DNA from 2 places in the Allobosea sp. 10L422 genome. Region 2 is predicted to be linked to the other one. Evidence: predicted binding sites of a transcription regulator. Region 2 holds the regulator's gene; the other holds the start of a gene.
What was found. The regulator LexA, encoded in region 2, represses DNA repair genes until DNA is damaged. The targets are predictions, from matches to a motif close to TGTTCNNNNTGTGTTCNG.
Positions count from the first base shown of each region.

Region 1: the regulator LexA is predicted to act here: its motif matches at 3,059-3,076, upstream of AC1DEZ_RS20455 (PA0069 family radical SAM protein).

Region 1 covers NZ_JBFTJI010000011.1:133,566-138,707, reverse strand. Annotated here, with positions in the region: gene cydB (cytochrome d ubiquinol oxidase subunit II) at 1-593, shown strand, start outside; gene ypfJ (KPN_02809 family neutral zinc metallopeptidase) at 700-1,587, shown strand; gene AC1DEZ_RS20465 (universal stress protein) at 1,641-2,453, opposite strand; gene AC1DEZ_RS20460 (hypothetical protein) at 2,521-3,012, opposite strand; gene AC1DEZ_RS20455 (PA0069 family radical SAM protein) at 3,130-4,323, shown strand; gene AC1DEZ_RS20450 (ribonuclease HII) at 4,531-5,142, shown strand.
Region 2 covers NZ_JBFTJI010000001.1:619,673-624,814, reverse strand. Annotated here, with positions in the region: gene AC1DEZ_RS02920 (ComEC/Rec2 family competence protein) at 1-1,213, shown strand, start outside; gene lexA (transcriptional repressor LexA) at 1,207-1,917, opposite strand; gene AC1DEZ_RS02910 (molybdopterin molybdotransferase MoeA) at 2,017-3,228, opposite strand; gene moaC (cyclic pyranopterin monophosphate synthase MoaC) at 3,228-3,710, opposite strand; gene trpC (indole-3-glycerol phosphate synthase TrpC) at 3,707-4,519, opposite strand; gene trpD (anthranilate phosphoribosyltransferase) at 4,527-5,142, opposite strand, start outside.

The sequences.
Region 1 (5,142 bases), on a different contig from region 2:
AGGGCGTCACCGTCAAGAACGGCCAGTTCGCCGGCGGGCCGCTCGACTGGCTGACGCCGTTCACGGTGATGTGCGGAGCCGGTGTCATCGTGGGCTACGCCCTGCTCGGCGCGACCTGGCTGCTCTACAAGACCGACGGCCCCGTCGCCGAACGGGCCCGGCGGCAGGCGAAGATCCTGTTGCTGGGCCTCCTGGCCTTCGCGGCGCTGGTCTCGCTGTGGACGCCCTATGCCCACCCGCGAATCGCCGAGCGCTGGTTCACCCCGGCCAATCTCGTCTGGCTCTGGCCGTTCCCGCTGCTGACGGCGCTGTGCGGCTACCTCGCCTGGCGGCGGCTGCATGGCGCGCATGAGTTCACGCCCTTCGCGTTGACCGTCGCGATCTTTCTGCTCTGCTTCGTCGGGTTGTCGATCTCGAACTTCCCCTATCTGGTGCCGCCCGACATCACGATCTGGGACGCGGCGGCCGCACCCTCCTCCCATATCTTCGTGCTGATCGGCGTCGCTTTCCTCCTGCCGATGATCCTGTTCTATACGGCCTTCGTGTACTGGACCTTCCGCGGCAAGGTCAGGGTCGACAGCGGCTATCACTGAGTGAGAGGATAACGATCAGGCTTCGTTCAGGCGGGGCCTGCAAAGACGACTTGAGTTCCCCGCATCTCCCGGCGAGATTGCGGGGCGTTTCGTCGAGGAACCGTCCATGCAGTGGGAAGACTATCGCCAGTCCGAGAATCTCGAGGACCGGCGCGGCGGCGGCGGTGGCGGCGGTTTCGCCGGCATGCCTGGCGGGCGCGGCGGCATCGGCATCGGCACCATGGTTGTGCTCGGCCTTCTCGGCTGGGCGCTCGGCATCGATCCCCGCCTGCTGATCGGCGGCGCCGAAATGATCGGCGGCATTGGCGGGCGCGAGCAGACGCAGGAAACCCGCCGCTCTTCCGGCCCGCCGCAGGACCAGATGGGCCGCTTCGTCTCGGCCGTGCTGGCGCAGAACGAGGACGTCTGGTCGAAAATCCTGCCGCAGCAGGCCAATATCCGCTACCAGCCGCCCCGGCTCGTGCTGTTCTCCGGCGTCGACCGTTCGGGCTGCGGCACGGCGCAATCGGCGATGGGGCCGTTCTACTGCCCCGTGGACAAGAAGGTCTATCTCGACACCTCCTTCTTTCAGGAGATGCAGCGCAAGCTCGGCGGCGGCGGCGACTTCGCCTATGCCTATGTGATCGGGCACGAGGTCGGCCACCACGTCCAGAACCTGCTGGGCATCCTGCCCAAGGCCAACCAGATCCGCGAGCGTTCCTCCGAGCGCGATTCGAACGCGATCTCGGTCAGGATCGAATTGCAGGCCGACTGCTTCGCCGGCGTCTGGGCGCATAATATCCAGGCGATGGGCCGGATCGACCAAGGCGATATCGAGGAAGCTATCCGCACCGCCTCTGCGATCGGCGACGACAAGCTCCAGCGGGCGGCGCAGGGCGTAGTCGTGCCGGATTCCTTCACGCACGGCTCGTCGGCGCAGCGGACGAAGTGGTTCAACACCGGCTTCCAGTCGGGCTCGCTGCAGAGCTGCGACACCTTCCGGAACCCCGTATAGGCATTCGCACACGGATCCTTCGAACAGCCGAGCCGGTGAGCCGACGCCGGCGATCAGGCGCCGGGCGCGATCAGGATATCGGCCCGGACCGTGCCCAAGATCGTCTCGGCCGTGCTGCCGATCACCGCTTCGGCAAAGCCACCCTGCCCGTAGCGGCCGACGACGACCAATTCTGCTCCGGCCGCGGCGCGGCAATGCTCGATGGCCGCGGCGGCATTGCCCTCGACGCTCTGGGTGCTGAGCCGCGTGATGAGGCTCTCGGGAAGCTTTGCCGCGTCGAGGAAGGCCTTCATCCCGGCCTCGGCCTCCGCGCGGAGGAAATCGCCCTTGCCTTGAAAATCGGTCCTGGGGCCGGGGCCGGGATGGGCATGAACCAGCAGGAGGCGCGCCTGCGGAAACAGTTCCGCAGCCGCCAGCAGAGCCCGGCGCGAGCCCTCCGAGAAATCCGTGCCGACGACAATCGTGCCGTAAGGGCGATCGGCGCGCCGGCGGACGATCAGGACCGGAACAGCCGCCCTGCGAACGATATAGTCAACGGCCGTCCCGACAACGTAGTCGCGGACGTCGTTGTAGCGCGCGACGCCGGTCACGATCAGTCCGCTGCCCCGCTCGGCGGCGACCTTGGCCAGCACGTCCGGCAACGAACCGTTACGGACCAGCAGTTCCGCCTCGCCGGCCGCCGAGGGCAGCTCCTCGCGCCAGGCCTCGGCCGCAAGACCGGCGCTCCCCTGCTCCGTCGCATTCGTGACATGCAGGATCGCGAGCTTTGCCTGCCATCCGCGCGCCAGCAGCACTGCGCGTTCCGCAGCCCTGTCGGTGCGCGAGGACAGATCGCTCGCCAGAAGAATCTCGCCCGGTATCGTCATATCAGCCTCCCGACGCCTCCAGCTTAGGAGGCACGCGGCCCGATGTCATGCCGCCTCGGACACCGCCCTACCCTGCGCGCTCGCGCCACACCGGCAGGCGCTGCGGCGCCTGGTCGAGGCGCCCTTCCAGGACCATCGCCTTCGGCAACACGAGCCCGGACCGGAGCCTGCGCCCGGCGAAGGACAGCGCGACGCGCTCGCGCAGCGCAGCGCCGACTGCGTGAAGCGGTATCAGGGCCGGCAGATCCGGCGTGAGCAACAGATAGCGCTCCACCACCAGCGCCCAGTGCGCCTGCGGCACGTCGCCGGCCTCGAACAGCACGAGCCGATCGCCGCGCGCCGCGGCCGCCCCACCCTGCCAGGCCGCGGCCGGGCCGGTGCGCAGATAGCATGCGCCGGTCGTGTCCGCGGCACGCTCGAAATCGGGAGCGCCGACCGTATCCACGATCACCGCATGACCGAGCAGCCCTTCCGCCACCGCCGGGATCAGCACGGCCAGCGTGGCGGCGAGAGCTCGTGGGGAACCATCGGCGCGGATCACGGCTGTGAGCATACGCAAGGTTCTATGCCGCAGCGCAGCACGCCGCAATCCGGCTCTTGCATTTTGTTCTTGTTATGTTCACTCTATCCGAGATCACAAAATGCCGATTCCCGGCAGTGAACCGGTTCGAAAGCCATGCCACAGGCCAGACCCACCGAAAGGCCCTATCCATCGGCCCAGCCGCTGCGGCGGCACGACAGGGAGCCGACCATCTCGGCGCCAGTCGTCGCGCCGGCCGACCCGCTCGCCTATGCCGGCCACCGCATCGACCCGGAACGACGGCGCGGGCGGGGCGCCACCGTCAATCCGGGAGGGCGCTACGAAGCGGAGCAGCGCGTCACCGAGGATGATGGCTGGGGCTCGCTGGAAGAGTTGCCGCCGTTCAAGACCGAGATCGCCTATGAGAAGGCGCGCAACATCATCACGCGCAACGACTCGCCGGACATCTCCTTCGACCGTTCGATCAATCCCTATCGCGGCTGTGAGCATGGCTGCGTCTACTGCTTCGCGCGGCCGACCCACGCCTATCTCGGCCTCTCGCCCGGCCTCGACTTCGAGAGCAAGCTGACGGCGAAACCCGACGCCGCGGCACTGCTGGAGAAGGAACTCTCCTCTCCTTCCTATCAGCCGCGCACCATCGCGATCGGCACCAATACCGACGCCTATCAACCGATCGAGAAGAAGCTGAGGATCATGCGCCAGATCCTGGAAGTGCTCTCGAAGTTCAACCACCCGGTCGGCATCGTCACCAAATCGGCCCTGGTCCAGCGCGACATCGATATCCTCGCCCCGATGGCCGAGAAGGGCCTGGTCAAGGTCGCGCTCTCGGTCACGACGCTCGATCCCAAGACGGCGCGGGGCATGGAACCGCGCGCCGCCTCGCCGCCGAAGCGGCTCGAGACGATCCGCAAGCTGTCGGAAGCCGGCATCCCGGTGACGGTGCTGGTTGCGCCCATCGTACCGGCGATCAACGAGCATGAGATCGAGCGAATTCTGGACGCCGCCAAGGCGGCGGGCGCGCAGGAGGCCGGCTATGTGCTGCTGCGGTTGCCGCTCGAGGTGCGCGACATCGTGCAGGAGTGGTTGCTGACGCATCATCCCGACAAGCTTCGGCATGTGATGTCGCTGATCCGCTCGACCCGCGGCGGCAAGGATTATGATTCGCAATGGGGACAGCGCATGGTCGGCTCAGGTCCCTATGCCTGGATGATCGGTCGGCGTTTCGAGCTTGCGGCCGAGCGTATCGGCTTCAACACGGCGCGCCGGAGGCTGCGCACCGACCTGTTCGTAAGGCCCGAGAAGGAAAAGGCGCAGCTGAGCCTGTTTTGAATGGACACGCGCGGAGGTCGTACCGGGCGCAACGAAGCGTAGAACCGCGATCCATTCCGGAGCGCCTCTGATTGCCGGAGCGCCTCTGATTGAAGGCTTGGGCATGGATCCCGGATCGGCGCCGCCCATGGCAGATTGTCCGGGATGATGGTGGAGGAGGACGACAGCGGTCTAGCTCGCGGCGGCACTCTGTTGCATAAGCCCGCCATGCCCGCTGATTTCAGCCGCGAGACACACGCCATCGCTAACGCCCTCTGGCCGCTGGCCGGCATTGACGAGGTTGGGCGCGGGCCGCTCGCCGGCCCGGTCGTGGCGGCGGCCGTCATCCTCGATCCGGCCCGCGTGCCGCATGGGCTCGACGATTCGAAGAAGCTGCCGGCACCGATCCGCGAGGAGCTCTTCGGCGAGATCATGGAGCGGGCGCTTGCAGTGGCTGTCGCCAGCGCCACAGCGGTCGAGATCGACGCGCTCAACATCCGACAGGCGACGCTGCTGGCGATGCGCCGGGCGATCGCCGCGCTGCCGCTGGCGCCGCTGCATGTGCTGGTCGACGGCAACGATCCGCCGCAGATGAGCTGTAGCTGCGAGGCGATCATTCAGGGGGACGGTGCCGTGGCCTCCATTGCGGCCGCATCGATCGTCGCCAAGGTGACGCGCGACCGAATGATGGCGCGGCTGTGCCGGCGCTATCCGGCCTATGGTTTCTCCGGCCATGTCGGCTATGCGACGCCGCAGCATCGCAAGGCCATCGCCGAGCACGGCCCCTGCCCCGAGCACCGCTATTCCTTCGCCCCGGTGAAGGGCGTCTGGTTCCGGTAA
Region 2 (5,142 bases):
TATCTTTTCAGGCAGTGACGTCGCGACCGAACGCTCGCTGATCATGACGCTGGTGATGCTCGGCGCGATCCTTGTCGATCGTGCTGCACTGAGCATGCGCAATCTCGCTCTTGCAGCCATGATCGTGCTGCTACGCGAGCCGGAGGCGCTGCTCGGACCGAGCTTCCAGATGTCATTCGGCGCGGTTGCGGCCCTGATCGCCTTTGCCGAACGCTGGGAGAGCCGAAAACGCACGGAGCCGCCCCCGAGCCTGCCATGGCCGCTCGGGCCGGTCTGGGCAGCGGCGCTCGGCATCGTCGTCACCACCTTGCTGGCGACGGCCGCAACAGCGCCCTTCGGGGCCTATCACTTCCAGACCTTCAACCCTTTCGGCCTGCTGGGCAACGCCATGGCACTGCCTTTCGTCTCGCTGTTCGTGATGCCTGCGGCGGTGTTCGGCGTGCTCGCCTATCCCTTCGGGCTGGACTGGCCTGCCTGGGCGCTGATGGGGCTGGCTTCGGATGTCGTGCTCAAGGTGGCGCATTGGGTCGCAAGCATCGACCATTCCACCGTGATGATCGCCGCCTTCAGCCCGGCCGTGCTGACCTGCTTCGTGCTGGCGTTGCTCTGGCTGACGCTGTGGACCACGGCCTGGCGCTGGCTGGCGGCGGTCCCCATCGTGCTCGGCGTCGCCATCGCCGGAAAGCCGGAGCGGCCGGAAATCCTGATCGAACGCGACGGCTCGGGGCTTGCTGTGCGGGGCCTCGATGGACGCCTTGCGGTCGCCGGCAAGCCCAGCCGCTTCGTGCTGCAGCAATGGCTGAGTGCCGACGGCGACAGCCGCTCGCCGGACGATCCGACGCTGCGCGCCGGCATCGCTTGCGATCAACTGGGTTGTGTTGCGCAAACGGCCGACAAGCGCATGATTTCCTACACGCGCGACCGGCTGGCGATCATCGAAGATTGCCTGCGGGCCGACCTCGTCGTCACCGCCATTCCCTGGAGCGGCGCCTGCAAGGCCCGGCTGATCGAGCGAATGGGACTGTCACGCGACGGCGCGACCTCGCTCTACCGCACGGCGTCGGGATGGAGCAGCCGCATCTCAGAGCCCAGCGCGGCCGATCGGCCGTGGAGCCGCCGACGCGAACCCCGTCTGGCGGCGCCCGCTGCAACGAGCATCAGCATTCCGCCAGCTTCCGCCGATGGCGAAGCCGAGGTCGAACGGCTTCAGTAACGCCGCATCAGATTGACGAGGCGGCCCTGAATCTTGACCCGGTCCGGCCCGAGCACACGCGTCTCATAGGCGGGATTGGCGGCTTCGAGCGCGATCGAGGAGCCGCGTTTGCGCAGCCGCTTGAGTGTGGCCTCCTCGTCGTCGATCAGTGCCACGACGATATCGCCGGTATTGGCCGAGTCCTGCTTGCGGATGATGACGGTGTCGCCGTCGAGGATGCCCGCTTCGACCATCGAGTCACCACGTACTTCGAGCGCGTAATGCTCGCCGGAGCCGAGCATGTCGGGCGGCAACGAGACGGTGTGGCTGCGGTTCTGAATGGCCGAAATCGGTGTGCCGGCGGCGATGCGGCCCATGACCGGGATCGCGATCGAAGAGCGGCTGTCCTCATCGGCGGTGGGGCGGGGTTTGCCGAGATTGGGCTGCGTGCCGAGCCCGCCCTGGACGACCGCAGGGCTGAAACGCGGCCGCTGCTGCGGCGTACCGAGTCCATCGGGCATCTTGATGACTTCGAGCGCACGCGCCCGGTTGGGCAGGCGGCGGATGAAGCCGCGCTCCTCCAGCGCCATGATCAGCCGGTGGATGCCGGATTTCGAGCGCAGATCGAGCGCGTCCTTCATCTCGTCGAAGGAGGGCGGCACCCCGCTCTCACGCAAGCGTTCCTGGATGAAGCGCAGGAGTTCGTGTTGCTTGCGTGTCAGCATGATCCCGCCGGCCCCGGAAAAGCGTAGATTCGAAACAAATCACGAACACCATAACTGTTCGCCTTGTGTTCCGCAACCCGGTCGCGCGAGAGCGCCCGTCTACCGCAGCGGCAGGATACGGCAGAGGTCGCCTATCTTGGCGGGCGCAGCATGGGCCGGGCGGATCGTCAGCGCCTGCGCCCGCGCCAATGTGCCGAGCATGGAGGAATCCTGCCGATCGAAAGGCGTTGCAACCCAACCATCGGGCGTCAGCGCCAGCTCCGAGCGCAGATAATCCTCACGCTCGTCATTGCCCGGCAGGTCGCTGCCGAGGCGGGCGGGGACGCTGCGGTCGCGATCGGCGCCGGCCATGCCGAGCAGGGCTTCGATCAGCGGCAGCACGAAGAGATGGCCGCAGACGATCGAGGAGACCGGGTTTCCGGGAAGCCCGACCACGACCATCCGGCCGAGCCGACCGGTCATCATCGGCTTGCCCGGCCGCATGGCAATCTTCCAGAAGCCAAGAGACATCCCGGCGCGGGTCAGCGCCTCCTGCACGAGGTCGTGTGCGCCCACCGAGGCGCCGCCCAGCGTGATTAGCACGTCGGCATCGGCAGCCCGCGCCATGCCGATCTTGTTGGCGAGATCGGCATGGTCGTCGCGGGCGATGCCGAGATCGAGCACGGTGCCACCGGCCTTTTCGACCAGCGCGGCGAGCGCGAAGGAGTTCGAGGCGACGATCTGGTCGCGCCCCACAGGCTCGCCCGGCGCCACCAGCTCGTCGCCGGTCGCCAGGATCGCGACGCGCGGCTTGCGCCGGACCGGCAGCGAGGGATGGCCCATCGCGGCGGCGAGCCCGAGTGCGGCGCTGTCGAGCACGCGTCCGGCCGACAGCAGGGCGTCGCCTTCGCGGAAATCGAGCCCCGCCCGGCGCAGGAACTTGCCTTTGGCGGGGGGCACCCGCACGCGGATCGTGGGGCTGCCGACGCCGTCGGCGTCCTCCTGGATCAGGATGGTGTCGGCACCATCAGGCATCGGCGCGCCGGTAAAGATCCGTACGGCTTCGCCCGGCCCGACCGTACCGTCAAAGGCCCGCCCGGCGGCGGACTCCCCGATCACGGCGAGTGTGGCATCTTCGGCCATCTCGTCGGCACGCACGGCGTAGCCATCCATGGCGGAGTTGGCGAAGGGCGGCTGGGTTCTGAGCGCCTTCAGATCGGCTGCGAGCACCCGCCATGCGCATTGCGCGAGCGGGAGGGTCTCCGCTCCGGTCGGTCCCGGAATGCTGTTGAGCAGCGCCTTGCGCGCGACGGGGACCGGGGTGAGCGCCATCAGCGGGCTTTCGCCTCGTAGTCGCCGGACTGGCCGCCGGATTTGTGCAGGAGCCGGATATTCTCGATCCGCATCGCCCTGTCGACTGCCTTGACCATGTCGTAGACGGTGAGACAGGCGACGGACACGGCGGTGAGCGCCTCCATCTCGACGCCGGTCTGGCCCTTCATCTTCACCTCAGCGCGCACGCGCACGCCCGGCAGGGCCTCGTCGATCTCCAGATCGACCCCGATCTTGCTGAGCAGCAGCGGGTGGCAGAGCGGGATCAACTCATGCGTGCGCTTAGCGGCCATGATGCCGGCGAGGCGCGCCGTGCCGAGCACATCGCCCTTCCTAGCATTGCCGTCGCGCACGATCGCAATCGTCTCCGGCGCCATCACGACGCTGCCCTCGGCTACTGCCATGCGGGTCGTCTCGGCCTTGTCGCCGACATCGACCATATGTGCCTGGCCTTGGGCGTCGAGATGGCTGAGCCGGCTCACGCCGCGTTCTCTTGAGCCTGGCCGGTCAGCAGGGTCCGCGTCGCCGCTGTGACGTCCGCCTGCCGCATCAGGCTCTCGCCGACGAGGAAGCTGTTGACGCCGGCCTTGTTGAGACGGGCGATGTCGGCATGGGCAAAGATGCCGCTCTCGCCGATGACGATGCGGTCGGCCGGGACGCGCGGCGCCAGCCGCTCGGTCACGGCGAGATCGACGTGGAAGCTGCGCAGGTCGCGGTTGTTGATGCCGAGCAGCCGACTTTCGAGCTTGAGTGCCCGGTCGAGCTCGGCGTCGTCATGCACCTCGACGAGCACGTCCATGCCGAGATCGCGAGCGGCTTCGTTCAGCGCCCGGGCGGTGTCGTCGTCGACGCCGGCCATGATGATCAGGATGCAGTCGGCGCCCCAGCTGCGGGCTTCGTAGACCTGATAGGGCTCGTAGAGGAAATCCTTGCGCAGCGCCGGCAGGCCGGAGGCCTCGCGCGCCTGCGTCAGAAATTCCGGCTGGCCCTGGAAGGAGGGCGCGTCGGTGAGTACCGAAAGACAGGCAGCGCCGCCGGCGGCATAGGCGCGGGCGAGCGAAGGCGGGTCGAAATCGGCGCGGATCAACCCTTTGGACGGGCTGGCCTTCTTGATCTCGGCGATCAGGGCCGGCTTGCCGACCGCGAGCTTGGCGGCGAGCGCATCGGCGAAGCCGCGCGGTTTGGCGGCCGCGCGGGCACGGCGTTCGATCTCGGCCTGCGGCACCGCGGCCTTGGCGGCCGCGATCTCCTGGCGCTTATAGGCTTCGATCTTGGCGAGGATGTCGGTCATGCCGGCCTCACGCATTCGAGGCTTTGACGAGCGCGGCGAGCGTCGCCTTGGCCTTGCCGGAGTCGAGCGCGGCCGTCGCCTGGGCGAAGCCGTCCTTCAGGTTCGCGGCCTTGCCGGCGACCAGCAGCGCCGCAGCCGCATTGAAGGCGGCGATGTCGCGGAAGCCGGTTCTCTCGCCGGCCAGCACGGCGTTCAGCGCAGCCGCGTTCTGCTCGGGCGTGCCGCCGCGCAGCACCTCCGGCCTGGCCGGCTCAAGGCCGACATCGGCGGGGCTGATCGTGAAGCTCTCGATCCTGCCGCTATCGAGCGAGACGACGCGGGTCGGGCCGGTGGTGGTGATCTCGTCGAGCCCGTCGGAGCCGTGCACGGCCCAGACGCGGGTCGAGCCGAGCGAGGCCAGCACCTTGACCATCGGCTCGAGCCAGGTCTCGGAGAAGGCGCCGATCAGCTGGCGCTTGACGCCGGCCGGGTTGGAGAGCGGGCCGAGCAGGTTGAAGATCGTGCGCGTGCCGAGTTCGGTGCGCACGGGCGCGACATGGCGCATCGAGGCGTGATGCGTCGGCGCGAACATGAAGCCGACCCCGGCCTCGGCAATGCAGCGCTCCGTGCCGGCCGAATCCAGC